DNA from 3 places in the Micromonospora sp. NPDC005324 genome. Region 3 is predicted to be linked to each of the others. Evidence: riboswitches for the same ligand, from Rfam matches in the RefSeq annotation. Region 3 holds a riboswitch; each other region holds the start of a gene.
What was found. Region 3 has a riboswitch for cobalamin ahead of ABZS40_RS21870 (acyl-CoA thioesterase). Riboswitches for the same ligand answer to the same signal wherever they lie in the genome.
Positions count from the first base shown of each region.

Region 1 (6,938 bases), on a different contig from region 3:
TCCGCCAGAGCCTGCCACGGATGGTGCGCCCGGCGAAGGCTTCGATCAGGCCGACGAGCACCGGGTTCTCGGCGTGCACCGCGATGATCCGGTGGAAGGCGATGTCGATCTCCATGATCCGCTCGTGGTCCGGCGGTGACTGGCCGATCAACCGGGCCGCCTCGTCGAGCAGGTCACCCGCCTGGGCCAGCGCCTCGTCGGTGATTCTGGTCGCCGCCAGGCAGGCGGCCTCGCACTCCAGCAGACGGCGAACGGTGTGGATGTGCCGGGGGTCGCCCTGGCCCTGGAAGTCCACCACGAAACCCATCGGGGCCAGCAGTTGTAGCGCGTCGAGGTTGGTGACGTAGGTGCCGTCGCCCTGACGGATGTTGACGATGCCGAGGATCGACAGCGCCGACATCCCCTCCCGCAGGGACCCCCGCGAGACACCGAGCTGCTCGGCCAGGTCCTTCTCGATGGGCAACCGGTCCCCAGGCCGGAACTGCCCTTCGAGGATCATCCGCTTGATGCCGTTGACCACTTCGTCAGTGCGAGACATGACCCCCCTAACGGCCGGCGGGGGTGGCCTTCCCACCCGCGATCACGTACGCCGCCTCCGGAGATGACACGGTAGTCGGGTCTGTCGCGCCCCAGTAGTGGCCGTCGGGAAACCGGTAGAGCGCCACCGACTCCTGACGCATCCGGGTGGAGTAGCCGGGTTGGCTGGGCAGGACGTAGCCGCTGCCCGAGCCGGTGTCCCGGATGATGCACGGGTCGGTGAAGTGCTCGTGCAGGTGGTCGACGAACTCGGTGACCCGGTTGGTGAGATCCCCTGAGACGGCGACGTAGTCGAGCACCGACACGTGTTGGACCATCTCGCACAGCCCGACACCGCCGGCGTGTGGGCACACCGGGACGTCGAACTTGGCGGCGAGCAGCAGCACGGCGACGATCTCGTTGATGCTGGCCAACCGGCCCGTGTCCAGCTGGCAGAAGTCGATGGCCTCGGCCTGGAACAGCTGCTTGAACATCACCCGGTTGTGGCAGTGTTCGCCGGTGGCGACGCCGATCGGCGCGACGGCGCGGCGGACGGCCGCGTGGCCCAGGATGTCGTCGGGGCTGGTCGGCTCCTCGATCCACAGTGGCGTGAACTGGGCGAGGGCGGTGACCCACTCGATGGCCTGACCGACGTCCCACACCTGGTTGGCGTCGATCATCAGGTTGCGATCCGGCCCGAGGATCTCCCGCGCGATCGCGCATCGGCGGATGTCGTCGTCGAGGTTGGCGCCCACCTTGAGCTTGACGTAGCCGTAGCCGGTGTCCACCGCCTCCTGACACAGCCGGCGCAGCTTGTCGTCGCCGTAGCCGAGCCAACCCGCCGAGGTGGTGTAGGCGGGGTAGCCGGTCCGGTCGAGCTCGGCGAGGCGGGCGGCCTTCGTGCCCTCCTTGGCCCGCAGGATGGCCAGTGCCTCGTCCCGGGTCAGCGCGTCGGACAGGTAGCGCAGGTCAGCGATGTCGACGAGTTGCTCGGGGGACATGTCGACGAGCAGCCGCCACAGCGGCTTGTCGGCGAGCCGGGCGACCAGGTCCCACGACGCGTTCAACACGGCGGCGAGGGACAGGTGGACGACACCCTTCTCCGGACCGAGCCAGCGCAGTTGCGAGTCGGAGGTGAGGAGGCGGTAGACCGCGCCCATGTCCGCTGCCATCGTGGCCACGTCCAGGCCCACCAGGCGTTGTGCCTGGTGGACCGCCGCCGCCGCGACGATGTCGTTGCCGCGACCGATGGTGAAGGTCAGGCCGTGCCCCGCGAGTGGCGCGCCCACGCCGTCGACGCCGTCGGTGTGCAGGATGACGTAGGCCGCCGAGTAGTCGCCGTCCTTGTTCATGGCGTCTGACCCGTCAGCGGTCAGGGAGGTGGGGAAGCGGACGTCCTCGACGGTGACGGCGGTGATCTGCGGCATGCGCTCCTCGCCCGGCTAGGCTAAAGATCAGATGATCACTGGGAGTATACGGAGGGCTGTCTCAACAGGTCAACGATGTCGATCACCGCAGGCGTCCAGACATAGGATGTTTCTCGTCGCACGGGAGCCCTGTCTCCGTTGCCCGCGTCGGACGGCCTGGCGTGCTCGGCCGGGTTGGTGACGGTGGTCACCGAGTCGGCACCGACACGCCCGACACCGACATGTGGGGTGTGACAACGGCTGCGTCCCTATATATGGTGTCGAGCGCAGCTGGTTCGGCCGCTCATCCGGGGCGGTCGAGGCAACAGGGAACCCGGTGGAAATCCGGGACTGTCCCGCAGCGGTGAGTGGGAACGACCGCCGTCATCAGCACTGGGCCGCCAATCGGCCTGGGAAGCGACGGCCAGTAGGAGACCGGCGAGCCCGGTCGTGCCCGCGAGTCCGAAGACCTGCCAGCGCGCCGCGTACCCGCACCCGGGTGGGCGGCGGTCCGAGGCCGCGTGGGACGGCTGACGCCACCTGACCCACGCCGGGCTGGCGTGGCGTCCGTCGGTGTCTGTCTCCTCGCGTCCGGGCCACCAGGTCTCGAACTCCGAGGAGCGAGTGGTGACAGTCACCGAGGTAGTCCCTGCCAGCGGCGACGCGACAGCGCGGCGGACGCCGATGCAGGTTCGCAAGCGCGACGGCGGCACCGAGCCCGTGGACGTGAACAGGATCGTCCGGGCGGTCGAGCGGTGGGCCGACGACCTGGCCGACGTCGACCCGATGCGAGTTGCCACCCGCACCATCAGCGGCCTCTACGACGGCGCGACCACTGCCGAACTGGACCGGCTGTCCATCCAGACCGCCGCCGAGATGATCGGTGAGGAGCCGCAGTATTCGCGCCTCGCCGCGCGGCTGCTGGCCGGCTACGTCGACAAGGAGGTGCGTCGACAGGGCATCACCTCGTTCAGCGCGGCGATCCGGGTCGGCCACGCCGAGGGACTGATCGGTGACGACACCGCCGCGTTCGTCGCCGCACACGCCGCGACGCTCGACCACGCCATCGACCCGAACGGCGACCGCCGGTTCGAGTACTTCGGCCTGCGCACCGTGTACGACCGCTACCTGCTGCGCCACCCCACCAGCCGACTGGTGATGGAGACCCCGCAGCACTGGCTGCTGCGGGTGGCCTGCGGCCTGTCCCGGACGGCCGACGAGGCGGTCGACTTCTACCGGCTGATGTCCAGCCTGGCCTACCTGCCCAGCTCACCGACCTTGTTCAACTCCGGCACCCGGCACACCCAGATGTCCTCCTGCTACCTGGTCGACTCTCCGCTCGACGAGCTGGACTCGATCTACCAGCGGTACGCCCAGGTCGCCAACCTCTCCAAGTTCGCCGGTGGCATCGGCATCGCGTACTCCCGGGTCCGCTCCCGCGGCGCGCTGATCCGGGGCACGAACGGGCAGTCCAACGGGATCGTGCCGTGGCTGCGCACGCTGGACGCGAGCGTCGCCGCGGTGAACCAGGGTGGCCGACGCAAGGGCGCGGCCTGCGTCTACCTGGAGCCGTGGCACCCGGACATCGAGGAGTTCCTGCAACTGCGGGACAACACCGGCGAGGACGCCCGGCGCACCCACAACCTCAACCTGGCCAACTGGATCCCGGACGAGTTCATGCGCCGGGTCGAGGCCGACGAGCTGTGGTCGCTGTTCGACCCGCACGAGGTGCCCGAGCTGCCCGACCTGTGGGGGGAGCGGTTCGACGCCGCGTACCGGGAGGCCGAGGCGCAGGGGCGCTACGTGCGGCAGGTCCCGGCGCGGGAGCTGTACGGGAAGATGATGCGGACCCTCGCCCAGACCGGCAACGGCTGGATGACCTTCAAGGACGCCGCCAACCGCCTCTGCAACCAGACCGCCGAGCCGGGCAACGTGGTGCACCTGTCCAACCTCTGCACCGAGATCGTCGAGGTGTCCAGCGACGCCGAGACCGCCGTGTGCAACCTCGGCTCGGTGAACCTCGCCGCCCACCTCACCGCCGGCGGCATCGACTGGGAGCGGTTGCGCGCCACGGTGCGGACCGCGGTGACCTTCCTCGACCGGGTCATCGACATCAACTACTACCCGACCGCGCAGGCGGCGGCGAGCAACCCCCGCTGGCGGCCGGTGGGGCTCGGGCTGATGGGCCTCCAGGACGTCTTCTTCGCGCTGCGGCTGCCGTTCGACTCGCCGGCCGCCCGCGAGCTGTCCACCCGGATCAGCGAGGAGTTGTACCTGACCGCGCTGGAGACCTCCGCCGACCTGGCGCGCGACTTCGGCGCGCACCCGGCGTACCCGCAGACCCGGGCCGCGCGGGGCCAGCTCCAGCCCGACCTGTGGGGTGTCGAGGGTACGCAGACCGCGCGGTGGGACGCGCTGCGCGAGCGGGTCGAGGCGTACGGGCTGCGCAACTCGCTGCTGGTGGCGGTCGCGCCGACCGCGACCATCGCCTCGATCGCCGGGTGCTACGAGTGCATCGAGCCGCAGGTGTCCAACCTGTTCAAGCGGGAGACCCTGTCGGGGGAGTTCCTCCAGGTCAACACCGCTCTGGTACGCGAGTTGAAGGCCCGTGGTCTGTGGACAGAGCGGATCCGTTCGGCGATCAAGCGGGCGGAGGGGTCGGTGCAGGACATCGCCGAGCTGCCGGCCGGCGTACGGGAGCTGTTCCGCACCGCGTGGGAGCTGCCGCAGCGGGCGTTGATCGACCTGGCCGCGGCCCGCGCCCCGTTCATCGACCAGTCCCAGTCGCTGAACCTGTTCCTGGCCGCGCCGACCATCGGCAAGCTCTCCTCGATGTACCTGTACGCCTGGAAGGCCGGGCTGAAGACCACCTACTACCTGCGCTCGCGCCCCGCGACGCGGATCCAGCAGGCCACCGTCAGCGCTGTCGCACCCGTCGTCGTCGACGCGGAGGCGCTGGCCTGCTCGCTGGAGAACCCCGAGTCGTGCGAGGCCTGCCAGTGACTCCCGCCGAAGCCATCACCGACGCCGGCACCACCGACACGAGGACCACGCACATGCTGCTCGACCCCGGGATGGACCTGACTCTGCGCCCGATGCGCTACCCGCACTTCTTCGACAGGTTCCGCGACGCGATCCGCAACACGTGGACGGTCGAGGAGGTCGACCTGCACGCCGACCTCGCCGACCTGGACAAGCTGTCGCCGGCCGAACGGCACCTGGTCAGCCGACTGGTGGCGTTCTTCGCCACCGGTGACACGATCGTCGCCAACAACCTGGTGCTCAACCTCTACCAGCACGTGAACAGCCCGGAGGGCCGCCTCTACCTGTCCCGCCAGCTGTTCGAGGAGGCCGTGCACGTCCAGTTCTACCTCAACCTGCTCGACACGTACGTGCCCGACGAGACGGAGCGCTTCGAGGCCTTCGCGGCCATCGAGAACATCCCCTCGATCCGTCGTAAGGCCGAATTCTGCTTTCGCTGGATCGACTCCCTGAACGACCTGCGGGAGCTGCGGTCCCGCGAGGACCGACGGACGTTCCTGCTCAACCTGATCTGCTTCGCCGCCTGCATCGAGGGGTTGTTCTTCTACGGCGCGTTCGCGTACGTCTACTTCCTGCGTTCCCGCGGCCTGCTGCACGGTCTCGCCTCGGGCACCAACTGGGTGTTCCGCGACGAGTCCATGCACATGGCGTTCGCGTTCGACGTCGTCGACACCGTCCGCGCCGAGGAGCCGGACCTGTTCGACGACGACCTCGCCGACCAGGTTCGCCGGATGCTCACCGAGGCCGTCGAGTGTGAGGTGCGGTTCGCCGAGGACCTGGTGGGCCACGGTGTGCCCGGGCTGACGTTGGCCGACATGCGGGAGTACCTCCAGCACGTCGCCGACCGCCGCCTCGCCCAACTCGGCATCGCGCCGCACTACGGGTCGAGCAACCCGTTCGGCTTCATGGAGTTGCAGGACGTGCAGGAGCTGTCCAACTTCTTCGAGCGGCGGGTGTCGGCGTACCAGGTCGGGGTGACGGGCACTGTCGCCTTCGACGACGACTTCTAGGCGGCAACCTCAACCCACGCGTTGCCCCTGAGGAACGCCCCGTCCGCGCCGATCTTGCACTTTCGGTCGCCGATTTGCGCGCAATGCTCTTTTATGTCGCGACAGGAAGTGCAAGATCGCGGGGAAGGGGCGTTCCAGTCTCGTCGATCATGGAGCTGTGGTGCCTGATTTGGTGTGGTGCAGGCACTTTGTCACCCACCGCAACTCCATGATCGACGAGGCGGTGCGGGGTTGGCTGACAGCCACTCCGTCTAAACACGACGGTGCTGAGCTGCTTCTCATCAATTGATGAAGGAAGCGGCGTGCTCAGCTCTGGGCCTCTGCGACGTAGACACCTTTGCCTGGATGGCCCTCGACCAACTCGCGGTCTTTGAGGATCGTCATGACCCGGTTGATCGTGGAGATGTGCACGCCGTACTGTTCGGCCAGCTCGCGGGTGGACGGCAGCTTCTCGCCCGGAGCAAGCTCACCCGATTTGATTTTTCCCGCGATCTCGTTGGCGATCCGCCGGTAGTCCACTCGCTCGGTCGGCATGGGTCGATCTCCGTAAGGTTCCCTGGTTTCGGCAGCCCAATCTGATCACGAGGGGACCTGTTCCAACAAGTTCCACGAAGCACGTTGACCTGCTCCTACAAGTTGGAATAGGTTGCAGCTAGGTCGCGTTCCCTGGTTTCGGCAAACTCCTGGGTTCTCGGCCGCACACCCACCTGGGGGAGCGCGGCAGATGGTCGCTGCCCCCAGGTGGAGCCAACGTCGTGAACGCGGGAGGGTGTCGCCGTGCCGATCGTTGAACCGGTAAGTCGGGCAGACGAACTGTTCGCCGCCATGCGGACGCTTGATGCTCACTGGACTCGGGCACTTGACCAGCCGTGGCGTTCAGGCGGCTGCCTCGAGTGCGCGGGTCCGAGCGAATGCCGTCAGCTCGATTGGTCGTTGGGTGTTGTGGCGGACGCCGCATCGATCA
Region 1 is NZ_JBEXGE010000028.1:80,712-87,649, reverse strand. Features, by position in the region: gene ABZS40_RS25710 (FadR/GntR family transcriptional regulator) at 1-538, opposite strand, end outside; gene ABZS40_RS25705 (enolase C-terminal domain-like protein) at 546-1,943, opposite strand; cobalamin riboswitch at 2,198-2,415, shown strand; gene ABZS40_RS25700 (ribonucleoside-diphosphate reductase subunit alpha) at 2,607-4,925, shown strand; gene ABZS40_RS25695 (ribonucleotide-diphosphate reductase subunit beta) at 4,979-5,974, shown strand; gene ABZS40_RS25690 (winged helix-turn-helix domain-containing protein) at 6,281-6,508, opposite strand.
Region 1: it holds a riboswitch for cobalamin, as region 3 does, so the genes downstream of both, ABZS40_RS25700 (ribonucleoside-diphosphate reductase subunit alpha) here and ABZS40_RS21870 (acyl-CoA thioesterase) in region 3, are expected to answer to the same signal.

Region 2 (6,938 bases), on a different contig from region 3:
GGCAGCAGGATCCGGGCACCGGCACCCCGGAACGTGATCACCGCGACCTTGTCCCGCCGCTGGTACGCGTCGGTGAGCAGGGCGAGCACCGCGTCCTTCACCGTGGTCATCCGCTGCCGGGCGCCCATCGAGCCGCTCGCGTCCACCACGAACAGCACCAGATTGCCCTCGCGCCCCTCGCGAACCGCTTCGCGCAGGTCGTCGCGGCGCAGCCGCAGCGGACCGGTGAGCCGGCCCCGGGCCGCCTGGTGCGGCGCGGCGGCGCGGATCGTGGCCGGCAGGTGCAGCGTGCTCACCCGACCCGCCGGCACCCGGGCGCCGGTGGTGCGGCCCCGCCCGGTGCGGGCCCGCGACCGTCGGCCCGGCACCCCGTCACCCAGGCCGGGCGCGGTGAGCACCCGCGCCTTCAGCCCACCCCGGGGTACGGCCACCGGCTGGGACTCTCCACCACGGGTCGGGTCGTCGTCACCGGTCGCCGATTCCCGGCCACCGCGCGGGCGCGAGTTCTGGCCGTCGCCCGTCTGGTGGTGCGGCCAACCGTCGTCGGCGCCGCTGTCGCCCGGCTGGTGCTGCGGCCAACCGTCACCAGCGTCCGGGCCGTCGGTGCGCCCGTCCGGGCCAGCGTCGTTCCGCGCCGACGAGGGTCCGGCCGCCTCGGGTTCACCCTGGCCGTCGCCGTCGCCCAGCCTGCCAACGCCACTCGGGCCGCCCCCGTCCGGGCCGCCGCCACCGGCCGGACCGCCGCCCGACGGGCCGCCGCCGTCCGGGCCACGGTCGTTCGGGCCACGGTCGTTCGGGCCACTGTCGTCCGGGCCGGCGTCGTCCGGGTCGTCGGGGTGGGCGTCCTGGGCGCGCTGCAACGCCTCGTCGAGGCGCTTCTCGTCCAAGCCCGGGGTGTCGAACGGATCGCGGCGGCGGCGGTGCGGCAGGGCCAGCCGGGCGGCCACCCGGACGTCGTCGATGGTGACCCGGTCCCGACCGTGCCAGGCGGCGTGCGCGAGGGCGGTCCGGGCGGTGACGATGTCGGCGCGCATCCCGTCCACGTCGAACGCCGCGCACACCTCGGCGATCTGCCGCAACGCGGCGTCCGGCAGTCGTACCCCGGGAAGTCGGCGGCGGGCGGCGGCCACCTGGCCGGCGATCTCCGCGTCGGCGTCGGCCCAACGGGCGGCGAAGCCCACCGGGTCCGCGTCGGCGGCCAACCGGCGGCGGACCACCTCGACCCGGACCTCCGGGTCCCGGCTGGCGCCCACCTCCACGGTGAGCCCGAACCGGTCGAGCAGCTGCGGGCGCAGCTCCCCCTCCTCCGGGTTCATCGTGCCGACCAGCAGGAACCGGGCCGCGTGGCTGACCGACACGCCCTCCCGCTCGACGTGGCTGCGACCCATCGCCGCCGCGTCGAGCAGCAGGTCGACGAGGTGGTCGTGCAGCAGATTGACCTCGTCGACGTAGAGCACACCCCGGTGCGCGGCGGCGAGCAGGCCCGGCTCGAAGGCGCGCACCCCCTCGCCGATCGCCTTCTCCAGGTCCAGTGCGCCGACCACCCGGTCCTCGGCGGCGCCCACCGGCAGCTCGACGAGGCGGGCCGGACGGGTCTCGGCGGCGGCGTCGGCCGGGTGGGGGCCGTCCGGGCAGGCCGGGTCGGGCTCGGCCGGGTCACAGCCGAAACGGCAGCCGGCCACCCGGCGCACCGGAGGCAGCAGCGCGGCGAGAGCCCGCACGGCGGTGGACTTGGCGGTCCCCTTCTCACCCCGGACCAGCACCCCGCCGATCGCCGGGGAGACCGCGTTGAGCAGCAGGGCCAACCGCATGTCGGCCATGCCGAGCACCGCACTGAAAGGGTAGGTCACGGTCACTGGGCCTTCTTTCGCTCGCGACTGCGGGGCTCGCAAAACCGGCTCACTCCTCGCGCTCACACCCCGTCCTCCAGATCGCCCTCACTGGCCAGGTACGTGTCCCGCAGCCGGTCGAGGGTGGCCGGCTCCGGCTTGGCCCACAGACCCCGGTCGGCGGCCTCCAACAGCCGCTCGGTGATGCCGCGCAACGCCCACGGGTTGGACTTCTCCAGGAACTCCCGGGTGGTCTCGTCGAAGAGGTACGCGGCGGCCAGGTGCTCGTACATCCAGTCGTCGACCACACCGGCGGTGGCGTCGTAGCCGAACAGGTAGTCCACTGTGGCCGCCAGCTCGAACGCGCCCTTGTAGCCGTGCCGGCGCATCGCGGCGATCCACTTCGGGTTGACCACCCGGGCCCGGAACACCCGCCGGGTCTCCTCACCCAGGGTGCGGGTGCGCACGTCGTGCGGCATCGCCGAGTCACCCACGTACGCGTGCGGTGACGTGCCGGTGAGGTGACGGACCATCGCCACCATCCCGCCGTGGTACTGGAAGTAGTCGTCGGAGTCGACGATGTCGTGCTCACGGGTGTCCTGGTTCTTCACCGCCACAGCGATCCGGGCGAACGAGCGCTCCATGTCGGCGCGCGCCTCCCGCCCGTCCAGGCCACGGCCGTACGCGTAGCCGCCCCACACCGCGTACACCTCGGCCAGGTCGGCGTCGCTGCGCCAGGTCCGGGCGTCGATGAGGGGCAGCAGGCCCGCGCCGTACGCGCCGGGCTTGGAGCCGAAGATCCGGGCGGTGGCCCGCCGCTCGTCGCCGTGCTCGGCGAGGTCGGCGGTGACGTGCGCCCGCAGGTAGTTCTCCTCGTCCGGCTCGTCCAGCGCGGCGACCCGCCGCACGGCGTCGTCGAGCAGCGCCACGACGTGGGGGAACGCGTCACGGAAGAAGCCGGAGATGCGCACTGTGACGTCGACGCGCGGGCGGCCCAGCTCGGCTGTCGGCACCACCTCGATGCCGGTGACCCGCCGGGACCGGTCGTCCCAGACCGGCCGGCACCCCAGCAGCGCGAGCACCTCGGCGATGTCGTCGCCCTGGGTCCGCATCGCGCTGGTGCCCCACACGGTCAGCCCCACCGAGCGGGGGTAGGCCCCGGTGTCGGCGAGGTGCCGGGCCAGCAGGGAGTCGGCGAGGGCAATCCCGACGTCCCAGGCGTTGCGGCTGGGGATGGCCTTCGGGTCGACGGAGTAGAAGTTGCGGCCGGTGGGCAGCACGTTGACCAGGCCCCGGGTGGGCGAGCCGGACGGGCCGGGCGGCACGAACCGACCGTCGAGCGCCCCGAGGGTGTTGGTCAGCTCGTCGGTGGTCCGGTCCAGTCGGGGCACCAGCTCGGTGGCGGCGAAGTGCAGCACCGCGGCGACGTCCGGGATCGGCTGACCGGTCACCTCGGTCACCACGGCGTCGACCGTGTCCACGGCCCAGTCCAGGGTTTCCATGCCGACGACCAGCCGCCGCGCGAGGGCCTCGATGAGGTCGATCGCGTCGGCGGCGGTGCCGGCGGGCCCGTCCACCACGTCGGTCAACGCCGTGGGCAGCGCCAGTCGTTGACCCGGCGACGCGAGCAGCTCCTGCTCGTCGAGGGAGTACGCGGCGGCGAGGGCCTGTCGCAGGCCGGGCAGGGCGCGGGCGCCGCCCCAGATCTGCGGGGCGCGCAGCACCGCGAGGACGAGGTTGACCCGTGGTTCGCCGGTGGGCGCGTCGGCGAGGATGTGCAGCCCGTCGCGGATCTGCACGTCCTTGACCTCGCACAGGTACCCGTCGAGGTGCAGCACGAAGTCGTCGAAGTCGTCCGCGTCGGGCATCGCCTCGGCGTGCAGGTCGTGGTGCAGCTCGGCGGCGCGCACGAGGTCCCAGATCTGGGCCCGCACGGTGGGCACCTTGGCCGGGTCGAGTGCCTGCACCGTCGCGTACTCGTCGAGCAGTTGCTCCAGTTTGGCCAGGTCGCCGTAGGTCTCGGCGCGGGCCATCGGCGGGACCAGGTGGTCGACGACCACGGCGTGCGCCCGCCGCTTGGCCTGGGTGCCCTCGCCGGGGTCGTTGACGATGAACGGGTACACCAGCGGCAGGTCGCCGAGGACCGCGTCGGGCGCGCAGTCGGCGGCCAGGCCGAGGCCCTTGCCGGGCAGCCACTCCAGGGTGCCGTGCTTGCCCAGGTGCACCACGGCGTCCGCGCCGAAGCCACCGTCCGCGACGGGCGCTGTCAACCAGCGGTACGCGGCCAGGTAGTGGTGGCTGGGCGGCAGATCCGGGTCGTGGTAGATGGCGATCGGGTTCTCCCCGAAGCCGCGGGGCGGCTGGATCAGCAGCACCACGTTGCCGAAGCGCAGCCCGGCGAGCACGATGTCGCCGCCCTCGGTGTACAGCTCGCCCGGCGGCTCACCCCAGTGCTCCCGCATCCGCTCGCGCAGCTCGGCCGGGACCTGATCGAACCAGCGCCGGTACGTCGGCCCCGGTATCCGGGCCTCGGCGGCGGCCAACTGCTCCGGGGTGAGCCACTCCACGTCGTGGCCTCCGGCGGCGATCAGCGCGTGGATCAGCGCGTCGCCGTCGTCGGGCGGTGGCGCGTCACCCAGGTCGTAGCCGGCCTCGGCCAGCGCGGCGAACAGCCGGACCGCCGAGGCCGGGGTGTCCAACCCGACGGCGTTACCGACCCGGGAGTGCTTGGTGGGGTACGAGCTGAGCACCACGGCGACCCGCTTGTCGGCGTGCGGCGCGTACCGCAGCCGGGCGTGGCGCACGGCGATCCCGGCGACCCGGGCGGCCCGCTCGGGGTCGGCGGCGTAGACCGAGAGCCCGTCGGCGTCGATCTGCTTGAACGAGAACGGCACTGTGACGATCCGGCCGTCGAACTCGGGGATGGCCACCTGCATGGCGGCGTCCAGCGGGGACAGCCCGGCGGCGCTGTCGGCCCACTGCGCGCGGGTGCTGGTGAGGCAGAGCGCCTGGATGACCGGCACGTCCAGGGCGGCCAGGGCACCGACGTCCCAGGCGTCCTCGTCGCCACCACCGGAGGCGTCCGCGGCGACCGCGCCGCCGGCCGCGAGCACAGTGACCAGCAGCGCGTCACAGCGGGCGAAGAGCCCGAGTGGGCCGGCGCCCGCTGTCAGCCCGCGCAGCGAGCCGCAGAAGATCGGCAGCGGGTTGCCGCCGGCTCTGTGGACCGCGTCCGCGAGGACGTCGACGAAGTCGGTGTTGCCGGCGAGGGCGTGCGCCCGGTAGAAGACGATTCCCACTGTGGGCCGGTCCGGGTCGGCGGGGTGTTCGCCGTGCACGCCGTACGCCGGGGTGGGCGCGGGCGGGGCGAACCCCTCGCCGGTGAGCAGCACCGTGTCGGAGAGGAACCGGGCCAACTGCCCCAGGTTGTCCGGGCCGCCCTCCACCAGGTATGCCAGCGCCTGGGTGACGACCCCGGACGGCACTGTGGAGATCGCCATCAGCTCCGCGTCGGGCAGCGCCTCGCCGCCGAGCACGACAGTCGGTACACCGGTGGCGAGCACCGCGTCGAGGCCGTCCGGCCACGCCTGCCGACCGCCGAGCAGGCGTACGACGACGAGGGCGACCCCGTCGAGCAGGGCGGGCACCTCCTCGGCGGTGACCCGGGCGGGGTTGGCCAACCGGTAGTCGGCGCCGCTGGCGCGGGCGGCCAGCAGGTCGGTGTCGGCGGTGGACAGCAGCAGGATGCGCACGGAAGGCTCCGGAAAGTGACGCCCTGGGCCCTCACGGGGGCGACCGGGGCGATGCGGGTGGGTACGGCGTCAGCCGGTACGACGGCCCTGATGGACGGCGCAGCGACGCGTGGCGTCGGGGCCGGTCAGCGACGGGCGGTCGGCTCAGCGGTGCCGGTGGCCGGTGCCCTGGAGCGCAATACGACGATGATCGTCGATGAAAGAGACGCCGTGCGTCATCGGGTCCTCCTCGGGTGTCCACGCCCTGGGGTACATCCCGACGGCCGAAGTATCCTGGCTTCCGGATCGACGCTCTCCCCCGGCCTTCCAACCGCAGACACACGGCCGTGACTCACGAGGGGGGATCGCTCCCCGGTGACAGTGGCGGGACCGCGTCGGATTCGCACCGACTTCCTTCACTGCCGTCAGGCCGCGAATGCTGCCACACCGCCGCGCCGCCGGTCAACGCGGACCCCACCGCCACGCGGCCACGCTCACCACATTGACCTGCGAAGATATCGCTGCACGGGGATTGCCGCGCCCGATCAGCGGGCGTGGCGTTCCGGGTGGGCCCGGCTCCAGGTCCGCATCCGTTCCGGGTAGCCGGTGCGCGCCGCCTCGTAGAGCGGCACCGCGTGCTTGCGGGCGATGGCCCCGGCCGCGCGGGGCGTTCCGGTACGCCGCCGGATCCACTCGCCGTCGTGGGCGATCGCCATCACTGTGGTGTCCGTCGCGGTCGTCTCCGGCTCCAGGTAGAACTCCACCCCGCGCCGGGTGGCCACGAACGCCTCCAGCGCCGCGAGGTCGTCGCGGGTCGCCTCCCGGTCCAGCTTCGTCGGGGTCGCCTCGGCACCCCGTGACCGCCGATTGAACCAGCTCATGCCCCGCCCCTCTCGTCGACGCCCCTCCAGTGCAGCACCGATTCCTGGCAATACGCTGCACGCCGGATGGGAGAGAGCTGACCCGTGTCGGGAAATCCCTGTGGAACCCACTAGGGGTGGGCGGTGTCATGAGTGTGATCCGAACGGAGGCTCCCCTGGACGACGAGGCACTCGTCACCCGTGCTCGGGAAGGTGACCTGGAGGCGTACAACCTCCTGGTCGCCCGGCACACCGCGTCCGCGTACCGGACCGCGGTGCTGCTCGGCGCCGGCTCGGACTCCGAGGACGTCATCCAGGAGGCGTTTGTGAAGGCGTACCGGAAGCTGTCCCGTTACCGGGGTGACGCGTCCTTCCGGTCGTGGCTGCTCGCGATCGTCGCGAACGAGACCCGCAACCTGCACCGCTCCCGGGGTCGGCGCGACGGTCTCGTCCTGCGGGCCGCGGCAGCGGACCCGACGTCCGAGATCGCCGAGGACGACGCGGTCGGCGCGGTCCTC
Region 2 is NZ_JBEXGE010000006.1:179,486-186,423, forward strand. Features, by position in the region: gene ABZS40_RS08900 (VWA domain-containing protein) at 1-1,820, opposite strand, end outside; gene cobN (cobaltochelatase subunit CobN) at 1,913-5,581, opposite strand; cobalamin riboswitch at 5,848-5,977, opposite strand; gene ABZS40_RS08910 (hypothetical protein) at 6,106-6,441, opposite strand; gene ABZS40_RS08915 (RNA polymerase sigma factor) at 6,570-6,938, shown strand, end outside.
Region 2: it holds a riboswitch for cobalamin, as region 3 does, so the genes downstream of both, cobN (cobaltochelatase subunit CobN) here and ABZS40_RS21870 (acyl-CoA thioesterase) in region 3, are expected to answer to the same signal.

Region 3 (6,938 bases):
CCTTCTGGCCCAGAGCCGCGCACCCGTTCGCGCCACCGTGCTACGCCGAACGGGCCGTGCCCGAACTGACCTGCCGGATCACTCACCTCGTCGACTCCGGCAACGTGGTGGTGCTCACCGGACACAGCCACGGCTCCGTCCTGCTCGCCGCGACCGTGCTCCAACTGCCGCCACGGGTCGCCGACCGGATCGCCCTGCTCACCCACGGCTCGCCCCTTCGACGGTTGTACGCCCGACTCTTTCCCGCCTACGTCAGCGACGAGGTGATTCACGAGATCGCCGACCGGGTCGACTGGCGGTGGGTGAACCTGTGGCGGGACACCGATCCCATCGGCGGCCGCGTTTTCCCGACGCCGCGACCCGACGAGGCGTCCGACGCCGTCGGTCGAACGGCGGCGGTGGACCGCCGGCTTCGCGACCCACACGGCGTCACAGCTCCGGCCGGTGACGACGTCTCGCCCCCGATCAAAGGACACAGCCCCTACGAATCCGACAAGGCGTTCGATGAGGCGGTGCGTAGCCTTGCCGACCAGCTTCGCTGAGCAAGCGGTCGCGAGCAGGCTCCTCCGCGTCGCGCACAGCAGGGGACGCACGGCCGCCGCCACAATGACGTTGTTGACGATGGTCGCGGTGACGGTGCGGACGACTGCGAAGCCGGTCACGTCCACGGCGACCGCCGCGACGACACCGGCCAGGTCCAGGCCGAGCACCGCTGGGAGTTGGACGGACCGCGCGCGGGTCAGTCGTCTTCGGCACCGTCGAGCAGCGCGCGCCGCAGCGCCAGTCGGTGCTTCCGGCGGATCTCCGCCTCCCGGTACCGTCGGCGGTCCCCGTCGGTCTCCGGTAGCAGCGGCGGCACCGTCCGAGGCTGGCCGTCGTCGTCGATGGCGACCATGACCAGGTGGGCGGTGGCCACGTCGGTGGGCGGCACCGCGCGGTCCCACCGGTCGGCGGTCACCTTGACGGCCACCTCCATCGAGCTGCGGCCGGCCCAGGTGATCCGGGCGTCGACGTGCACGACGTCGCCGACCCGCACCGCGCGGAGAAACGCCGTCTCGTCGATGGCGGCGGTCACTGCCGGCCCGTCGGAGTGCCGGGCAGCGACCACACCGGCGACGGAGTCGATGAGGTTGAGGATCCGGCCGCCGTGCACGGTACCCATCAGGTTGGTGTGGTGCTGGTCCATGATCTGCGAAAGGGTCAGGTGCGACGCCGACGGCGCTCGGCCGGCGATGGTGGTGGTGTCGTGCACAGCGGTAGTCCGTCCCTCGGGAAACCACACCGCCGGGTCGCGGACACACGCTGGCGAGGGCCTGGCCGTGCGCCACACGCACGGCCCGTCACCCGCTCAGCCCACCCGCGAGGCCGACGGCAGCGCACACGGTTGTGTGCGCGGCACTGGCAGGTCTTCGGACTCGCGGGCCCGACCGGCTGCGCGCCGATCGCCTACTGGCCGTCGCTTCCCAGGCCACTGGCCCAGTGCTGATGACGGCGGTCGTTCCCACTCACCGCTGCGGGGCAGCCCCGGATTTTCACCGGGTTCCCTCTTACGACGCCCAGCCGGTCACGACGGGGCGAACCAGCGCCGTCGGCGAGCATAGCTGGCCAGGGAATGTGTCCACCCGCGGCGTCCTGCCGCGGCGACGGATGGCCTGATCGTCAACTTTTGCCATTTGAGGAAGAAGATCGTCACCCCTTGAAAAAAGTCTCGCGAGGGTGAGGATATCCAGATGCGTCGTCTCCCCCAGACTTGCGGGCGGGTGGTCTCGGGCCTCCTCGCGTTCCTCCTCGCCTCGGCGGTCGCCCTCCTCGCGTCCGCCCAACCCGCCGCAGCTCACGGGACCCTCGCCATGTCGACACCGGCGAGCGGCGCCACAGTGCGCGAGCCATTGACGTCGGTGCAGCTGTACTTCACCGAGAAGGCAGCCTCCAACGCGTTCTTCACGATCACCGCCCCGGGCGGCACCCGTGTCGACAACGGCTGGTCGTACGGGGAGCAGAAGCCGGTACGGGAGTACTTCCTGGTCAACGGGCAGTTCGAGCCACGGGAGTACACGACGGGGTTCCCCGCTGTGGTGTCCGTCGCCCACCTGCCCGCCAAGGGCCAGTACTCGGTGAGCTACCTGTCGGTCGCCTCGGACGGCGACACCGTGCGGGGCACCCTGACCTTCCGCTACGACGGGCGGGTGACGGCAGCGCCGACAGGGTGGAGCCCGCCGTCGACCCAACCGGACCCGGCGCTGGTGGCCGCCACCGAGCAGCACAGCACGTCCGGGCAGGCCTCGGCGGTGCCGACCACCGCTGACGATCCGTCGACGCCGCCGGCTGCGGCGGCCCCGTCGACCGGGTCGACCGAGGAGAGCGGTCCCGGGGCACTGGCCTGGGCTGGCTGGGCGGCGGCGGTCGGGGTGGTGGCCGGGTTCGTCGTCTGGCGTCGCCGATCCGCCGGCACACCCACCGGCCGGGGCCGTACCTCGGGGGCGACCTCCGGCCGACGCGGCGGTGGCGCCCGTACCCCGAACAGGGCCGGCACCGGCAGGACCGTCGGAGGCAAGGCTGCCGGTGACAAGACTGTCGGGGGCAAGGCCGGCGCTGACAAGACCGTCGGGGGCAAGGTCGGCGCGGCGACCGGCGTCGTCGCGCGTACCGCGAGCGACGAGCGGCGGCCCGGCACCCTGCCGGCGGCGCGCAAGGGCAACACTGTCGTCACGGCCCGCACGGGCGTTGCGGTCGATCGGACGCCTACCGATCAGGTGACCAAGGCCCTCGCCAGCACGGACGGCGAGCTGACTGTCGACCCCGGACCACGGCCCGACACGGACCTCGCCGCCGCGACGCCTGGGTCCCGGTTGAGCAACACCCACCTGGCGCTGCTCGTCGGCGGGCTGGTGATCGCTCTGCTGGCCGGGTTCGGGTTGGCCCGTATCGGCACCGCCGACGAGAGTCCGGCGACCGGCAACGCACGACCGTCAGCCGGCGGACCGCCCGACTCGGGCCAGGTGGGCTCCGCGACCGACGGGCACCAACACCCGGCCGGTACGGGGCCGCACACGCATCGGGGTGACGACGCGACGGGCGCGACGCTGGCGACCGGGACGACGGTCAGCGCCGGCGGGTACACCCTGCAACCGCTGGAGCGGTCCCAACCCCCTGGTGTACGCGGCGACTACCGGTTCCGCATCGTCGGGACCGACCGGCAGCCGGCAACGACCTTCGCGGTCGTCCACGACAAGCCGTTGCACCTGATCGTGGTGGGCCGCGACCTGGCCGGCTACCAGCACCTGCACCCGACGATGGCGCCCGACGGCACCTGGAGCGTCCCCCTGACGCTGGCCCGACCCGGCGGCTACCGCGTCTTCGCCGACTTCTCCGTCACCGCGGCCGACGGCAAGCAGCAGCCTCTCGTGCTGGGCGTCGACCACATCGTGCCCGGCGCGCACAACCCGACCGCGCTGCCGCCAGCGCAGTCGCAGGCGACGGCTGGTCCGTACGCGGTGTCGATGACCGGCACCCCGACGGTGGGGGTGACGGCGCCAATCCACTTCCAGGTCAGCGCCGACCCGACCGTACCCGCGCAGCTGGAGCGGTACCTGGGCGCGTACGGGCACCTGGTCGTCGTTCGTGAGGGCGACCTCGGCTACGTGCACGTCCACCCCGAGCAGGAGCTGGTCGACGGGACCGTCAAGTTCTGGCTGACCGCGCCGAGTTCAGGGCGGTACCGAGCCTTCTTCGACTTCCAGGTCGCCGGCACTGTGCACACCGGGGAGTTCACGATCAACGTGCCCTGAGTCCGGAACTTTCTCCCAGCTGCGGCCGACCAACCTCCCAGCAGCAACCATCGGAGGAATAACACATGCGCACCACCAGCCCGAACGCTTCACGCCGCCGCTCGGCCGCCGTCCTCGCCGCCGCGATCCTGACGGTGGGCGTCGCCGGCTGCGGCTCGTCCGACTCTCCGTCGACAGCTCAGGCGGGCCCGTCCGCGTCGGCCTCGGCCAACCCGGACGCTGGCGTGATCGGCATTCGTGACCCGTGGGTGAAGGCGGCTGACAAGGGCATGACGGCGGCCTTCGGGACCCTGGTCAACGACGGCGACACCGATGTCACGGTGACGAATGCCACGACCTCCCTGTCGCCGATGGAGCTGCACGAGATGGCCATGAAGGACGGCAAGATGGTCATGCAGGCCAAGCAGGGCGGCATCGTGATCAAGGCCAAGAGCACCCACGCCCTGGAGCCCGGCGGCGACCACCTCATGCTGATGAACCTCACCAAGCCCGTCCAGGCCGGCGACGAGTTGACCTTCACGCTGACCTTCGCCGACGGCAAGACCCAGCAGTTCAGCGCCGTGGCCAAGCCGTTCACCGGCGCGCAGGAGAGCTACGCCCCCGGGCACGGCGAGCCCATGCCCAGCATGAGCCCCACGCCGGGGACGAGCATGAGCCCGGCATCGTGACGCAGACGCCACAGGTCCGGCCGGTGAGCAGGCGTGGCCTGCTCACCGGCGGAGCCTTGGCCGCCGGCGGAGCACTGGCCGGCGGTGCCGCGATCGCCGCCACCCGTGTCGGGAGGACCGGACCACCATCGGCGACTGCCGCCGACACGACGCCAGTGGCGACGGTCGGCGGCCTGGTCGAGCCGTTCCACGGCGCCCGGCAGGCCGGGGTGGCCACCGAACCACAGGCGCACGCGTCGTTCGTGGCGCTCACAGTGCGGGCCGGCGTCGACCGGGCCGCCCTGGGTCGGATGTTGCGGTTGCTCACCGACGACGCCGCCCGGCTCACCCAGGGCCGACCTGCGCTGGCCGACACCGAGGCCGAACTCGGGCTGCTGCCGGCACGGCTGACGGTGACCTTCGGCTTCGGGCCGGGCCTCTACCGGGCGGCCGGCGTCGACGACCGCCGGCCGGCATCAGTCGCCGACCTGCCGTCGTTCCGCATCGACCGGCTCCAGCCGGCCTGGTCCGGCGGTGACCTGCTGCTCCAGATCTGCGCGGACGACGCGATCTCCGTCGCCCACGCCCAACGGGTCCTGATCAAGGACAGCCGACCGTTCGCCACGGTGCGGTGGGTCCAGCAGGGCTTCCGGCGCAGCCCCGGTGTCGAGCCGGGCGGCCACACCCAGCGCAATTTGTTCGGTCAGCTCGACGGCACCGCCAACCCCCGACCCGGCACACCGCTGGACACCGCGCTCTGGGCGCCGGACGGCCCGGCGTGGCTGCGCGACAGCACCACACTGGTGCTGCGGCGGATCAGCATGAACATGGAAACCTGGGACCTGCTCGGCCGGACCGACCGCGAACTCGCCGTCGGGCGACGGCTCGACACCGGCGCCCCGCTCACCGGCACCGCCGAACACGACGAACCCGACTTCGCCGCCACCGACCCGGACGGCCTCACCGTCATCCCCGACTTCTCTCACATGACCCGCGCCCACGTCACCGACGACCGGCTGAAAATCCTGCGCCGGCCCTACAACTACGACGGGGTGCCGACAGCCGAGGGGCACGCCGACACCGGCTTGATCTTCACGTCCTACCAGGCCGACATCGCCCGGCAGTACCTGCCCATCCAGCGCCGGCTGGCCGACCGGGACCTGCTCAACGAGTGGACCACGCCGATCGGGTCCGCCGTCTTCGCCATCCCGCCCGGATGTGAACCGGGTGGTTGGATCGGCGAGCAGGTGCTCGGATGACCGTGCCGCCGTCCCGCCCCACCGCCGTCCGGCTCGGCGCGGCGGTGCTCGCCGTGCTCGTGGCGGTGCTCATCCCCGCCAGCCCGGCCTGGGCGCACAACTCGCTCAAGACGGCCACGCCCGCTCGGGACGCGACGCTGCCGAGCGCACCGACCGAGGTCACGCTCGAATTCATGCAGCGACTCGACCCCGCGTTCACCACGATCGTGCTCACCGATGCCGCCAAGCGGAAGCTTCCCACCGGCGCACCGGTGGTCACCGGAGCGAAGAGCACGGTCCAGGTGACCGACACCCTGCCGAACGGGACATACACGGTCGCCTACCGGGTCGTCTCCGTCGACGGGCACCCGGTGCAGGGGTCCTATCCGTTCACTGTGGCCGATCCCACGTCCACCACCGCGCCGGCCGCCAACGTCAGCGCGTCAGCGCCCGCCGCCGCCGCAGTGGAGCCCGGCGGGCCGAGCGCCGGTGTACTCGTCGTCGCGGGTGCCGCGTTGGCCCTCCTCGTCCTGGTGGCGGCTGGGCTGCTGTGGCGGCGGGCGGCCCGGCGCTGATCCGACCCGCCCCCCGGCGGTCGGCTCGCCTCATCACCTCACCAAGCAAGGTCAACACGTGTCCGACACAGAACCACGGCAGTCCGCCATCGACGATCCGAGCGGTGCCCGCACCGTCGCCACCGCCTCGGTAACCCCGACCGCTCCAGCCCCGGCCGCCGGCCGGGACAGGGGTGCTTCGGGATCCGGCTGGTTGGTCACGGTCGCCGTCGTCGCGTCGGGGGTCACAGTGTTGGTGCTGGGCCTGCGGGTCGGGGGCGCGTTCACGGCCGCGATTCCGGGCCTTCCCGACGCGGGGCCGAGCACGACTCGGGCACTACCCGTGCTCCGGCTACTGTCCGACGGTCTCGCCACCGTCACCGTCGGCATGCTGGTGACCGCCGCGTTCCTGCTGCCCGGCGACGGACGCAGTGTCTCGCCGCACGGCTACCTGCTCCTGCGACGGGCCGGTGTCGCCGCGCTCGGTTGGTCGGTGACGGCGCTGTCAGTGATGGCGCTGACCGCCTCGGACCTCCTCGGACAACCACTGACGACGCTCGGGCCCGCGACGGTCGTCAGCTTCGCCACCACCATCTCGCAAGGCCAGTCGCTCACGTTGCAGGCCGCACTGGCCCTGACCGTGGCACTGCTGGCCCGATCCGGAGTGTCCCGTGGGCTCGCCGCGACCGTCGCGGTCCTGGCCCTGGTGGC
Region 3 is NZ_JBEXGE010000021.1:53,287-60,224, forward strand. Features, by position in the region: gene ABZS40_RS21865 (hypothetical protein) at 1-542, shown strand, start outside; gene ABZS40_RS21870 (acyl-CoA thioesterase) at 740-1,252, opposite strand; cobalamin riboswitch at 1,383-1,599, opposite strand; gene ABZS40_RS21875 (copper resistance protein CopC) at 1,731-3,788, shown strand; gene ABZS40_RS21880 (copper chaperone PCu(A)C) at 3,854-4,456, shown strand; gene ABZS40_RS21885 (Dyp-type peroxidase) at 4,480-5,694, shown strand; gene ABZS40_RS21890 (copper resistance CopC family protein) at 5,691-6,248, shown strand; gene ABZS40_RS21895 (cytochrome c oxidase assembly protein) at 6,307-6,938, shown strand, end outside.